DNA from 2 places in the Bryocella sp. genome. Region 2 is predicted to be linked to the other one. Evidence: riboswitches for the same ligand, from Rfam matches in the RefSeq annotation. Region 2 holds a riboswitch; the other holds the start of a gene.
The links. A riboswitch is a leader RNA that binds a small molecule or an ion and turns the genes downstream of it on or off. The one in region 2 is predicted to bind S-adenosylmethionine.
Positions count from the first base shown of each region.

Region 1: another riboswitch for S-adenosylmethionine. It lies ahead of AC5E6W_RS14850 (threonine aldolase family protein); the one in region 2 lies ahead of thrC (threonine synthase).

Region 1 covers NZ_JBMHYI010000047.1:344,412-351,517, reverse strand. The annotation lists gene AC5E6W_RS14860 (phosphocholine-specific phospholipase C) at 1-1,143, opposite strand, end outside; gene AC5E6W_RS14855 (beta-N-acetylhexosaminidase) at 1,245-3,353, shown strand; SAM-I-IV-variant riboswitch at 3,435-3,540, shown strand; gene AC5E6W_RS14850 (threonine aldolase family protein) at 3,597-4,631, shown strand; gene AC5E6W_RS14845 (TonB-dependent receptor) at 4,659-7,106, opposite strand, start outside.
Region 2 covers NZ_JBMHYI010000013.1:25,982-33,087, forward strand. The annotation lists gene ccsA (cytochrome c biogenesis protein CcsA) at 1-353, opposite strand, end outside; gene AC5E6W_RS03975 (heme exporter protein CcmB) at 416-1,096, opposite strand; gene ybaK (Cys-tRNA(Pro) deacylase) at 1,093-1,599, opposite strand; gene AC5E6W_RS03985 (ATP-binding cassette domain-containing protein) at 1,596-2,327, opposite strand; SAM riboswitch class I at 2,480-2,585, shown strand; gene thrC (threonine synthase) at 2,715-4,016, shown strand; gene AC5E6W_RS03995 (MoaD/ThiS family protein) at 4,013-4,306, shown strand; gene AC5E6W_RS04000 (pyridoxal phosphate-dependent aminotransferase) at 4,435-5,634, opposite strand; gene AC5E6W_RS04005 (DUF3309 domain-containing protein) at 5,836-5,988, opposite strand; gene AC5E6W_RS04010 (lmo0937 family membrane protein) at 6,216-6,368, shown strand; gene lon (endopeptidase La) at 6,455-7,106, opposite strand, start outside.

The DNA of each region.
Region 1 (7,106 bases), on a different contig from region 2:
ATCGCCCCGCGGCACAGAGATACTCTGCGGTTTGCCCTGGGCCTCGAATGGGAGGACCTCAAGCGAGTGGTAGTGCGGGTCATCGTGGTTGGTGGCAAACGCCCTGTGATAGAGCTCGCGCTGGTGCGCGGCGAGCTTGCTGTAACGGGTCTCGCCGCTGTCAGCCAGCATGCGTTCTGCTGCCGCGATCTGGCTTTGGACCTTCTCGATCTCCTGCCGCTGGCTCATCGCGTCAGAGCCTTCACTTGCCTTCCCGAGCTTGGCCTCCAGCGCGCTGGCCTCTGCCTTCAGGCTCACAAGAAAGTTCTGTGCTGCCGCCGCAAAGCCTGGATAGGCCTCCACGTTGTACTGTTCGAAGCACTCCAGCACGTTGTCGCCGAAGTTCGAAAGCCACGCGGCTTCGTCGCCGGTCAGCTCTGAGCGTGTGAGCTCATTCTGGTAACTCTTCCAGGAGACACCCGCCTCCTGCAGGCGCTCCGGGAACGTGCTCCACGTCAGGCCTCCAGGATCGATCTGTTCGTTGCGCATGTGCGCCTTCGCTGTCGGATGTTGCGACTCGCGCACCGTACCCGTCCAGAAGACACAACGGTTCGGCGAGGTGCTGGTCATCACCGAGCAGTAATGCTGGTCGCACACCGTGAATGCATCAGCCAGGGCGTAGTAGAACGGCAGGTCCTGGCGCGTGTAGTAGCCCATCGTCAGCGGAAGGTGTGCGTACTCTTCGTGCCCGGACCGCTTCGCCTCCAGCCAGCCATCATGCAGGCCTCCGTTCCACGCGTCCACCTGGCTGTGGCGTGAGTGCGGCAGCGAGCCCATCCACGTCACGCGCGTGTCCTTGATGTCCAGCCGCCACGGGACGTAGGTCTCACCGGCGGTGTCGGTCTGCGCAAAGACGGACTGGTCGTTCGCCAGCCGTAACGCGCGGGGATCGTTGAAGCCACGCACGCCGCGCAGTGTGCCGAAGGTGTGGTCGAAGGACCGGTTCTCCTGCATCAGGATGACGACATGCTCGGCATCGAGGAACGTCGAGCCAGGCCGCGGCTCAATGGCATAAGCGCGTTGCACGGAGTCGGGGAGAAGCTCGCTGGCGCCAGCGCAGGCCAGGGCGGCTGCAAACTTCAGGAAATCACGACGGGAGGACATGGGACGCATGATATCCGAGAAGGCATCACGCCATCATCGCAACCAGCTCGCGAACAGATGAATTCTGTCAGGCGCGCCCAGCACATAGGAGCTTCCGTAAGATGATGCTGTCGGGGACTCACGTCTACTCCCGAGATTCGCTCTGGTCACAGGTCGCCGGTTCCCTCATGAAGATTGCGTTCGCAGTTGCTTCGGTGTCGATGACGTTGGCTCTCTCACTACACGGAATGGCGGCCCCAATGCCGGCTCAGCTGAACGTGATGCCGATGCCCGCGCACTTGGAACGGCACGAAGGCGCGCTCGCGCTGCGATCGACCTTCGTCGTCGACACCTCCGCGAATGCCAACGATCGTCTGCGCGACGCCATCGCCCGCTCCGTGACGCGCATCGACAATGTCACCGACCTCCGCCATGTAGGACCTGGAGTGACCCCTGCGACTTCGCTGCATGTCCAGATCGGCCATCTCGCAAACGCTGTGCAAAGCGTCGATGAAGATGAGAGCTATAGGCTCGATGTATCCAGCGATGGCGTACGCATCGCCGCGCCAAATGAGCTCGGCGCGATGCATGCGCTCGAGACGCTGGTTCAACTCGTGCACCCGGCTGGCGATCACTACGAGCTTCCCTTCGTCAGCATTCAGGACGCTCCACGCTTCCCATGGCGCGGCCTGCTCATCGACTGTGGCCGCCACTTCGAGCCCATCGACGTCCTCAAACGCAATATCGACGGACTCGCTGCAGTGAAGATGAATGTCTTCCACTGGCACCTCACTGAAGATCAGGGCTTCCGCATTGAAAGCAAGCTCTATCCGGAGCTCACGGCCAAGGGGTCCGATGGATTGTTCTATACGCAGGAGCAGGCCCGTGACCTCGTCGCGTATGCGCGTGCCCGCGGCATCCGGGTCGTGCCCGAGTTCGAGATGCCCGGCCACAGCACAGCATGGCTCGTGGCGTATCCGGAACTCGCGAGTGGAACAAAACCCGACGGCATTCGCCGCGAGTTCGGCGTGAGCAACTACGCCATCGATCCCACGCGTGAAGAGACCTACAGTTTCATCGCTCGCTTCCTCGGCGAGATGACCACGATCTTTCCTGACGAGTATGTGCACATTGGCGGCGATGAATCGCCCGCGCCGGATTGGAAGACCAATCCGCGCATCGTCGCCTTCATGCGCGCGCACAATCTCAAGGACAACGCCGCCCTGCAGGCCTACTTCAACACCCGCGTGCTGCAGATCCTGAAGGGTCTGCACAAGCACATGATCGGCTGGGATGAGGTGCTGACGCCGGGCCTGCCGAAGGATGTCGTCGTCCAGTCCTGGCGTGGCTCGGAGTCACTCGCGAAGAGCGCGAAGCTCGGTTACCAGGGCATCCTCTCCGCACCGTACTATCTCGACCACATGGACTCCGCAGCGAAGCACTATCTCGCTGATCCTCTGCCCGCGGACTCGGAGCTTACGGCCGCGGAGGGTGTGCGCGTGCTCGGCGGCGAGGTGACGATGTGGGGCGAGCATGTCAATGCACACACCATCGACTCACGCATCTGGCCACGCACCGCAGCCATTGCCGAACGCTTCTGGTCTCCCGCAAGTATCCGCGACGTCGACGATATGTATCGCAGGCTCGCTGTCGTCTCCGTCCAATTGGAAGCCTCGGGCCTCACGCATCTCACCTCGGAAGACGCGGCACTACGCGCCATGGTGCATTCGACCTCCATCGCCCCGCTGCGGACCTTCGCACAAGCCTTCCAGCCCGTCAGCTTCGGCGAGCGATACCATGTGCAGCGCACCGACCAACTTACGCCACTCGACAACTTCGTGGATGTCGTCGTGCCGGATCCTCCCTCACGGTACTGGCTGGAGAGCACGATGAAGCGCTTCCTTGCTGACCCCCGCCACAACACCGCGGACCGCGACGCTCTGCTCGCGAAGTTCGCACAGTGGAAGCAATGCCTCCCCGCTGTGCGTTCGATGACGGCCACCTCCCCACAGCTCGCCGCCATGAGTCATAGCGCCGACGAACTGGAGCAGGTGATGACGGATGCGGAAACTGCGGTGCATCATCTCGCGGATGGCCGCGCGCTTGCCCCGGCATGGAAGCAACAATCCGCCGCGCGTCTCGATGTCTTCACCAAGCCGAGGCCTGAGTCGCTGGTTCACTTTGTGGGAGCGGTGCCGTTGCGAGCACTCTTCGAGGCCTCCTCGAAATAACACGTCCTCATCGAGGCGGTGCTTTCATGGTTCGAATAACGAGCGTCGTGTGCGCTAAGCGCGGTCATCCGTTATCCTTGAGGCAGACATCAAGAGTTGAGCTGAGTGCTCAACGCCAACCTGCTCCCGCGCAAGGTGGCGTCCCGCTCCGGGAGATGTGGCCGATCCGGCAAACTTTGGGATCACGCCGCGCGTCAGTACCGCTCTTCGATGAATGACGAACGAAAGGCTTGATCCCAACTCATGCAGCAGCAGCCCCAACAATTTGCCAGCGACAACTACGCCGGAATCTGTCCCGAAGCCTGGGCCGCTATGGACGAAGCCAATCGCGGTCATGAGCCAGCGTATGGTGGCGACCAGTGGACCGCTCGCGCCGCGGAGGCCTTCCGCACACTCTTCGAGACCAACTGTGAGATGTTCTTTGCCTTCAACGGCACTGCAGCAAACTCGCTCGCGCTGGCTTCGCTCTGTCAGAGTTACCACAGCGTCATCTGTGCGGAGTCCGCGCATGTAGAGACCGATGAGTGCGGCGCACCGGAGTTCTTCTCCAACGGCTCGAAGCTGCTCATCGCCTCATCGGCCGATGGCAAGCTCACGCCTCATGCCATTCGCTCCATCGCGCTCAAGCGCACCGATATTCACTTTCCCAAGCCACGCGTGGTCACCATCACGCAGCCCACCGAGACCGGCGAGCTGTACACGCTCGCTGAGATCCAGGCGATTTCGGTGGAGTGCCGCGAACTTGGGTTGAAGCTGCATATGGATGGCTCGCGCTTCGCCAACGCCTGTGCTTCGCTGGGCTGCACGCCCGCAGAGGGAACGTGGAAGTCCGGTGTCGATGTGCTCTGCTTCGGAGGCACCAAGAACGGCATGGCCGTGGGCGAAGCCGTCATCTTCTTCGATACGAAGCTCGCCGAGGACTTCGACTATCGCTGCAAGCAGGCCGGGCAACTCGCCTCGAAGATGCGCTTCCTCGCCGCGCCCTGGGTCGCCATGCTCGAGAGCGGCGCCTGGCTCCGCCACGCCGCGCATGCCAACGCCTGCGCGCAGGACTTCGCGCGCCACGTCGCCACATTGCCGGGCATTGAGCTGATGTTCAAGGCGCAGGCCAACGCAGTCTTCCTCAAGCTGCCGACTGCTGTCGCCGAAGGCCTGCGTGAGCGTGGGTGGCTCTTCTACACCTTCATCGGAGGCGGAGCACGATTCATGTTCGCTTGGGATTCCTCCCCGGAGCGTGTTAACCAACTGGTGGAGGACCTTCGCGCATTGACCTCATAGCCCACCGTACAACGCTGCACGGTTTATCTAGAAGCTGTACCGCAGTCCAACCTCGACGCGTCGCCCCGGATCGCTCGCATAGGGTCTCCCGAAGAGCGGAGATCCCAGCACGGAACCCACGGCCGTTGTGTTCAGGTGGTTCAGCACGTTCGAGCTGCGCAGGTTCACCGCCAGCGTCTGCGGATGATCGGCCTTCGCGTTCTTCGTCAGGTTGAAGGTCCTCTGCAGGTTCGTGTCGAGGTAGAAGGTCCAGGGCATGTCGCCTTTGTCGCGCGGGAGCGATCCAACTCCACCGGAAGCCACCAGCTCACCCCACGGAGTGTTGTAGCCGCACGGCGTCGCCTTCGGACTCACTGCGCACAGCGGCGTCCCGGCCACAGCATACTGTGGGCGATCGTTGAAGTTACCATCCCCGTTGTTGTCGAAGCCCGTGGTCACGTTGTACGCCTGCAGACCGGTGCCGTTGTAGTTCGCGGTAAAGATCACCTTCTCCGGAAGATGCAGCGTGGCGTTGCCGAAGATCTGCCACAGGCCCTGGTTATCGCGCCGGGCATACTCGCCGGCATTCACACCGGTGGTCTGTGGGCTGAAGTACTGGTTGTCATCGGTGTCGTCCACGATATCCACGCGCACCGCACCGGCAAAGAACTGCACCAGCTTCAGCGACTGGTTCGTCAGTCCCATGAAGACCACGTTGCCATAGCCGCGGCCCGTCCCTTGCATTTGCAGGATGTTCAGGTTCGGTCCATACGGCCGCGGCCCCGTGGGCAGCCCATTGGTTGGTGAGTTGATGTTCTCCGAGCGCGCGTAGTGCCACATCTGCGTAATGTAGTAATCGCCCGAGAGCGTGAACTTCTTCGGCAGTGTCTTGCTGAAGCCCAGGTTCTCCATCCCCCAATACGTCTCGGGGAAGTTCGGCTGCAGCCTACGAACCGTGTGGACCACGGTGCCGGTGGTCAACGGCTGGCAGCTGCCAGGGTCGAAGGTGCCCGTGCATGTCGGCGTATAGACCGTGTTGATGCTGCGGTCCGTGCCGTCGGAGAAGACCATCGTCTCCCAGCCATGCGCTCCGTAGCGGCCGGAGAACAGCCCCACATGCGCATGCAGGTTCCACGTCGCCTTCTTGTCCGGCGTGTAGGAGAGGCCGAAACGCGGCTGCACCGCTGCCGTGATCCGCGGCTTCTCCTGTACGTAGTAGCGCAGGCCCGAGGCAAAGTGCAGGTTCGGTCGGATGCTCCAGTCGTCCTGCACATAGAGCGCATTGCGGAACTGCAGGACTTCGACGTAGGGGTTACCCGTAGTGCTGTTGTAGCTGGTGGGAGAACCCTCAGGTAAGCCGTTCGATGTTCCGGCCAGGGCGTTCGAGTACTGCTGGATGCCGGTAATTGTCTGCCCCGTAGAGGTCGTCCCGCCGCCGAAGGTATACACGCCGTTGAAGTTGGTCGGCAGATAGGTGTTCAGGTGGACGAACTCGGGCTGGATTCCGATCTTGAGCAAATGGGTTTTGGTCTGGATGATGATGTCGTCGATGATCGAGGCCCAGATTTCGTGCTCGTGCGCGGCACCCAAGGCTGAACCGCCTTTGGTGATCGCGCCGGCGACGGCGATTTGCGGCGCTGTGGAGTTGGGGGTGTAGGTGTAGCCATCCCACTCCATGCCAATGCGGCCCTCATGCATGATCTTCGACGAGATCGTAGTCGCCAGCGTCAGGTGCAAGTTCTCGTCGTACTCCTTGCGCTCGTAGCCGGCCTCTGGGAGCGTCGTGCCTCCCACGCTGAAGTTCGGGCGATCGTTGCTCCAGTGATCGAAGCTCGCAATGAAGGTGTTCTTAGCGCCCGCCTGCCAATCGGTCTTCAGGTTGCCGATCCAAAGATGCTGTGGTGCGGCGACGGTCTCGAGAATCGGCGTCTGCGTCCCCGCTGCATCGATGTCGACGGCGTTCACCACGGCTGAGTTGGAGATATCGCGGTGCTCCAGTGAAGTGAAGAAGTCAGAGCCCTTCTTACGGAGGGGTCCCGTGAGCTCGAAGCCATAGCGCTGCTTGCCGAGTGAGGCTGGCGCAGTCGAGAACGGGTCACGGGCATTCATCCAGGAGCTGGAGTTCGTCATGAACAGCGCGCCATGGAAGGCTGACTGGCCGGGCTTCGTGTAGACCTCAATGCGCCCGCCGCCGAAGGGTGGGTTCCGGTATTCGGCGGAGAACAGATCCGGATTCACCTTGATGTACGCGATGGAGGACTTGGGCGGCAGGTGGGTCCCGCCTTCTCCATTGTCGAAGCCATCGACCGCGACCGTGGCGCCCGATGGCGACCCTCCGGCGGCTGCAGCCAGCTGCTGCAGCTCGCGGAGCAGGTCATCCGGGTCATCGGCGAGCGAGACCAGCTGTTTGCTGGTAATGGTTTGCGACGGGCCGCTGGAGGTCGTAGACTTCGTCGCCGCGGTGTCGCTGTCGTCCACCACATCCACAGTCGTCTC
Region 2 (7,106 bases):
GCCCACCAGATGCCCCAGGCGGCGCGTCCCCAGAGCATTCCCGTCGCGAGGCCGATCGTCGCGTAGAGCACGGTGACGTCGGCTGCGGCGACGGCGAAGGCGTCGGCCTTGAGCGCGAGCTCGGGCTTGTTCTGCCGCCAAACGATGTAGAGCAGCGAGGCGATGCAGTTGATGTAGGGAAAGAGGAAGCTGAGGATGGTGTGCGGGAAGTGGTAGAAGAAGACGCGATAGAGATTGCCCATCGTGGCTTCTTTGGGCGCGATCATCGCTTGATAGAAGCCGTAGGCCATCACCAGCATCGTGAGAGCGAACCAGATACCCGGGAGCGGTGAGCTTTTTCTGCTGTCTTTCACGGGTTTGATTCTATCTTGCGGGGGTGGTGTTGGGCCGGTGATGAACCTCACAGTTCTTGCGCCTATTCGCCCTGGAGGACGATGCCGAAGAAGAGCAGGCAGGCGGTGGTGAAGACGACGTTGTAGGCAAAGAGGACCTTGATCCAGAGCATGGGCGAGCTGTCGCCGGTGAGGATAGAGGTGGTGGCCTGGATCATGGCGAGGAGCGCGGGCAGGGAGATGGGAAAGAGGATCAGGGGCAGCAGGAGTTCGCGATTGCGGGTGCGCAGGCTGAGCGCGGCGAAGAAGGTGCCGTTGCCCACCAGCGCCCAGGTTCCGAGCGGGAGGACGACGAGGAGCATCCAGGTCTGGCCGAGGGGATGCAGGTTGTAGAAGACGCCGAAGACGGGAGCGAGGACGAGCTCGACCGCGGTGACGAAGAGGAAGTTGGCCAGGGCCTTGCCGAGGAAGAGCGCGGAGGCGGGCGCTGGGGCGAGGCGGTGGGCGTCGAGGACGGAGTTCTTGAGCTCCCGGGCCCAGGACTGGTTGAGCGCGTTCATCGAGGCGAAGAGCAGCGCGACCCAGAGCAGGCCGCCGGAGATCTGGCGGGTGATGGTGGGGTAGCTGGCGGGGTCGAAGGCCATGGCGAAGACGACGACCACGAGCAGCGTGAAAAAGAGCATGCCGTTGATGGCGTCGCGGGCGCGCCACTCGAGGCGAAGTTCTTTGGCGAAGTGGGCCTGCACATACTGGGCGTAGTTCATGCGGACACCCCTGCCTTGGTGAGGTCGGCGAGGGTGGCCTCGGTGGCGCGGAGGTAGTCGGCGGGGGAGATGAGGAGCTGCACGCCACGCAGGCCGGCGGAGACGGAGATGGTGTCGAAGAACTCGATGGTCTCGTCGGCGAAGGCGGGAAAGGGTTTCTTTGCGGCGAGGATCGTGACGCCGCCGCGGATGTAGCCGGTGAGCGGCTCTACGTCCTTGAGCGGGGCGAGGTCTATTTTTCGGACGCCTGCGGCCGTCGCGAGTTTCTTCAGGTCGAGCTCCTGGTCGCCGGGAACTACGGCGAAGAAGTGTTCTTTGACGTTTGCGACCGTGACGAGGGTCTTGAAGACCTGCTCGGGTGGGAGGCCGATTTTCCTGGCGACTGAGATGGCAGTCAGGTCGTCGGGGTCGACGTCGTAGGTGCGGAGCTCGTAGGAGATGTTGAGGCCGTCGAGGATGCGGGCTGCGTTGGTTTTGGGAGCGGCGGCTTGATGCTTGCTCATGCGGTGACCACCTTGTTGCGATGCTCTATCGAGGCCAGCCGGCCGCCATGGAGGGTGATGGTGGTGCGGGCGAGGGGGCTGGCGAGCTCGGCCTGGTGGGTGATGAGCATGAGGGTGCGAGGCGTGCCGTCGGCGGAGGGGACGTCGACCCAGGCCAGGAGGCGTTCGATCATGGCGTGGGCGGACTGGACGTCGAGGTTGGAGAAGGGTTCGTCGAGGAGCAGGAGGTCGGGCTCGGTGAGGAGGACGCGGGCGAGCGAGGCGCGCTGGCGCATGCCCTGGGAGTACTCTCCGACGCGGCGGGTGTTGGCTGGGTCGAGGTTGACGTCGCGGAGGGCGGCGGCGGCTCGGTCGCGGAGGCCGGATTTGGTGACGGGGACGCCTTCGGGAGTGTGGAGGCGGCCGAAGTACTCGAGGTTTTCCATGCCGGTGAGCTCGTCGTAGAGCATGGTGGAGTGGCCCATGGTGGCGATGCGACCGCGCTGGTCGGCGGGGGTGAGGCCGAATACGCTGAGCTTGCCGAAGCTGGGCGTCCACAGGCCGCTGACCATCTTCATCAGCGTGGATTTGCCGGCGCCGTTTTCGCCGAGGAGGACGACGCTGGAGCCGGCGGGGATGGCGAGCGAGACCTCGCGCAGGGCGGCGAAGTTGCCGAAGATCTTCGAGACGCGGTGCAGCTCGACGGCTGGAAGTGTGTGAGAGCTGCCCGGTTGTTGAAGTTCTGGCACGTCTCGGAGTATAGAAGCTCACGCGGGTGGGAGCTGGTGACGACTCTCACAGCCGTTTTCGGGATTTCTGGAAGGATTAGGATGTGGGGTTGTTTGCTCTCATGGAACAGCCGTGTTACAAGAGATACATTCCTTCCGCGCAAGCGGGACGAATTTCATGAAGAGTGGTTGAGGGACGAGCCCTTTGACGCCACGACAACCGGACAGCTTGTAGGTACCGGTGTCAACTCTCTCCCGAGCAATCGGGGAACATGAGATTCGGTGGCAAGGGGCTGGCTTTTTCAGCGGCTGTCCTCATTGATCGGCCACGAACCTCCTGTATTCCCCCCTTCCGGAAAAGAGAAGCGTCATTGGCAGATCCGCTCCACTACTCTTGGGAGCGGATGAATGAGTTCTTCCTGTACGGTGTATGAGCTTCGCTGCGGTGAGTGCGGCAAGAGCTATGGCAATCGGCCGCTGTCGGCTTGTCCGGACTGCCTGGCGCCCCTCGAAGTGCAGTACGACCTGGAGTCGGTGCGCGGGCGGTTTACGCGGGAGAGCGTGGCAGCCGGGCCAGCGAGCATCTGGCGCTACAAGCAGCTACTTCCTATCCCCGAGGGCTATGAGCCCGATCTTCCGGTGGGCTTTACGCCGCTGCTGAAGGCGAAGAAGCTGGGCAAGCGCATCGGCGCGAACAACCTCTATGTGAAGAACGATGCGGTGTGTTTTCCGACGCTGAGCTTCAAGGACCGCGTGGTTGCGGTGGCGCTGGCGAATGCGCAGGCGTTCGGGTTCACGACGGTGGGATGCTCGTCGACTGGCAATCTGGCGAACTCGGTGGCGGCGCAGTCGGCGCGGTTGGGGCTGAACGCGTGCATTCTGGTGCCCGCGGATCTTGAGCCGGCGAAGATCCTGAACACGCTGGTGTATGGCGCACGGCTGGTGCGGATCGATGGCAACTATGACCATGTGAACCGGCTGTGCACGCTGATCGCGGATGAGTACAACTGGGGCTTCGTGAATGTGAACCTGCGGCCGTACTACGCCGAGGGCTCGAAGACGATGGGCTACGAGATTGCCGAGCAGCTGGGCTGGAAGCTGCCGGACAACGTGGTGGTTCCGATGGCGGGTGGATCGCTGGTGCGGAAGATTCGCAAGGCGTTCAAGGAGCTGATCGCCTTAGGGCTGGTCGAGGAGAAGCCGGTGCGGTTCTTCGGCGCGCAGGCTACGGGGTGCTCGCCGATCTCGCATGCAGTGAAGCAGGGCTGGGATTACATAGAACCGCAGCGGCCGAACACGATCGCGAGGTCGCTGGCGATTGGGAATCCGGCGGATGGACCTCTTGCCGCGAAGATGATTGCAGAGACGGGCGGATGGGCGGAGGATGTCTCGGACGTCGAGGTGGTGAGCGGTATCCAGGAGCTGGCGGAAACTGAAGGAATCTTCACGGAGACGGCGGGTGGTGTGACGACGGCTGTCACGGCCAAGCTCTATGCGCAGGGCAGAATTGGCGCGGATGAGACCACGGTTGTCTGCATTACGGGCAATGGGCTGAAGACTACGGACGCGCTGGTGGACCGCTACGACGCAGGCATTGCGGTGAAGCCGCGGTTTGCTGAGTTTGATACGTACATCCGCGAGATCGACCCGGCTCTTATTGGGACTGTGCGCGAAGAAGACGAGTTAGTAGCAGCAGGAGGTGTGCAGTGAGCGTGAAGGTAGTGTTGCCGACGGCGTTGGCCCGTCATACGGAAGGTCAGAAGACGATTACGACGGAGGCGAAGAACCTGCCGGCTCTGCTGGCGGAGTTCGATACGAAGTTTCCTGCGCTGTCGCAGAACGTTAAGGATGAGCATGGCAAGCTGCGGCGGTTCATCAATGTCTACGTGAACGATGAGGACATCCGGTTTCTGGGCGGCGACGCGCATGCGTTTGAGGATGGCGACGAGGTGATGCTGATTCCGAGCATTGCGGGCGGGTCCTGCGCGGACGGCGAGTAGCGCTTCGCGCGAGCGAGAAGGCCGGTGAGAACTCTTACCGGCCTTTGCTCATAGGTAGGAGAGCGGTCGCGCTACACGCGCGATGCCCACATCTCAAAATCGAGATATGGGGCACCCGCATTGTGCGACTAGGCACGGTAGCTCTCCAGGCGCTGGCAGGCTTCGGCTAGTTCTTCGTCTTTCTTGGCGTAGCAGATGCGGAGCAGGTTGTCGCCTGCATTGCGTCCCTGGGAGTCCGTCGAGAAGAAGGCTGAGCCTGCGACGGTGGCGATGCCGATCTGTGCGAGCAGGGTGCGGGCTTTCTGCTTGGCGTTCGCGCCGGGGACGTTGGTGGCGTCGGCGAGGATGTAATAGGCTCCGTCGGGGACTGAGGGTGTGAGGCCGGCTTTGGTGAGTGCGGCGCAGACCTTGTCGCGCTTGGCCTGGTACTCGGCCGCGAGGTCGGTGTAGAAGCTCTGGGGGAGTTGGAGCAGACCTGCGGCGGCGCCATGCTGCAGCGGTGCGGGCGCGCAGATGTAGGTGAGGTCGTGGAAGTTGCCGATGGCGGGGATCCAGCGCGGGTCGGCGGCGAGATAGCCGAGACGCCAGCCGGTTACCGAGAACGTTTTGGAGAAGCCGCTGATGGTGATGGTCCGCTCGGCCATGCCGGGGAGCGCGGCGATGGAGAGATGCTGTGCTCCGTCGTAGAGGAAGTACTCGTACATCTCGTCGGTGATGACGAAGAGGTCGTGCTCGATGGCGAAGGCGGCGATCTGTTCGAGCTCTGGCTGCGTAAAGACTTTGCCGCTGGGGTTGGCGGGCGTGTTGAGCACGAGGGCGCGAGTGCGTGGGGTGAGCGCGGCGCCGAGGCGATCCATATCGAGCGAGTACTCGGGCGCGTGGAGCGGGACGGTGTTGGCCTTGAGGCCTTGCGCGCGGATGGTGAGCAGATGATAGCCGTAGAAGGGCTCGAAGATGAGGAGCTCGTCGCCGGGATTGAGCAGGGCCTGGAGCGTGCAGTAGAAGGCTCCCGTCGCGCCGCTGGTGACGAGGATCTGCGAGTGGGGATCGACGTGGAGCTTGTTGAAGCTGGCGAGCTTCTGCGCGATGGCTTCGCGGAGCGGCGTGATGCCGTCGAGGCGGGTGTAGATGTTCTGGCCGGTGAGGATGGCGTCCATGGCGGCCTGGACGACGGGCGTGGGTGGGTCGGTGTCGCAGACGCCCTGGGCAAGGTTGATGCCGCCGACGGCGGTGCAGGCGACGTTCATCGCGCGGATCTCGGATTGCGAGAAGGTGGGAGCGAGTGCGCTGAGGTGCAGGCTTGCCGGAGTTGCCGTAGTCGTTGACATAAGTGAAGGGACGCGCATGAGAGCGCGTCCCTTCATGGTAGAGCAGATTGCTTCCGCGAAAAAGCTCTCAGGAAACTCTGATAAGCTGCCGCGCTTTTGCTCTTGTTAGGCTTCCTCAGCGGCTAAAGCCGCGGCTATTGTGCGGCTTGTTGTCACGGCTGAAGCCGTGACCTGCCGTTTCTGCCGGTGCCTGCAGCCTCGTTAGACGACGTGCAGCAACCAGAGAATGACGACGATCAGAAGGATGGTTCCGAGCGCGCCGGAGGGGTAATAGCCCCAGCTGCGCGAGTAGGGAAACGCAGGGAACGAACCGAACAGCAACAGGACAAGGACAATGACGATGATGAGTTCCATAGCAGCCTCCAGACATCTTGCGTCAGGCGGCGGGATGAACTCATGGCCGCTTGCCCGATCGTTTGGGTAGATGCAGCGGGCGGGTAAGTTGTTGGCTTCGCGATGTGGAGAAAGAAAAAAACCTTGCCAAGCAACGCGGAGGTATGCGGGAACGCTCTCACTGAGGCGTAACAGGCTGGCCCACGCGCGGGGGCAATGACCTGGACGTCCCTTAGGAGGGCACCATCATGTTTCTTATTCTTGCGATCGTTCTTGCACTCGCCTGGCTCGGACTTTTCGTCGGCCTTCACGTCACCAGCTTCTTCATCCACCTACTGATCATCTGCGCGGTCATCTCCCTGGTGATGCACCTCATCGGTGGCGGACGGGCGAGGGCGTAAGTAGAAGTTCCATCGCGAACCTTGAGCAGGAATGGCGAAGGCCGGGCATGATGCCCGGCCTTCGCTGTTTGTCTTTTCGGTGATGGTTACTGGTGCGCCACGTTGGGTGGCTGGACGGCTGCGGGCGGCGGAATCTGCTTGCCGCCGGTGAGCGCCTCGGGCACCTCTTCTTCCAGCTTGGGCAGCCGCTGCGCGAGAGCGATCTCCAGCACCTCGTCCATCTGCTCGACCCAGTTCAACTTCATCTCGTTCTTGATGAGGTCGGGGAGATCGGCGAGATCCTTCTTGTTGTCGGCAGGAAGGATGGCTTCACGGATGCCGGCGCGATGGGCTGCGAGCAGCTTTTCCTTGAGGCCACCGATGGGCAGCACCTTGCCACGGAGCGTGATCTCACCGGTCATCGCGATGTCGCGACGGACGGGGATCTTGGTGAGCGCGGAGGCTAGCGCCGTGGCCATGGTGATGCCGGCAGACGGTCCATCCTTGGGGATGGCTCCTTCGGGCACGTGGATGTGGATGTCGATGTTGCGGTAGAAGTCGCGCGGCAGGCCGAGGTGATGCGAGCGTGAGCGGATCCACGTGAGCGCGGCCTGCGCGGATTCCTGCATAACGTCGCCAAGCTGGCCGGTGGGCGTCATCTTGCCCTTACCGTCGAGCACCTGCACTTCGGTTTGCAGGATGCTGCCGCCCATCTCCGTCCATGCGAGGCCGGTGACGAGGCCGACTTCGTTCTTCTCC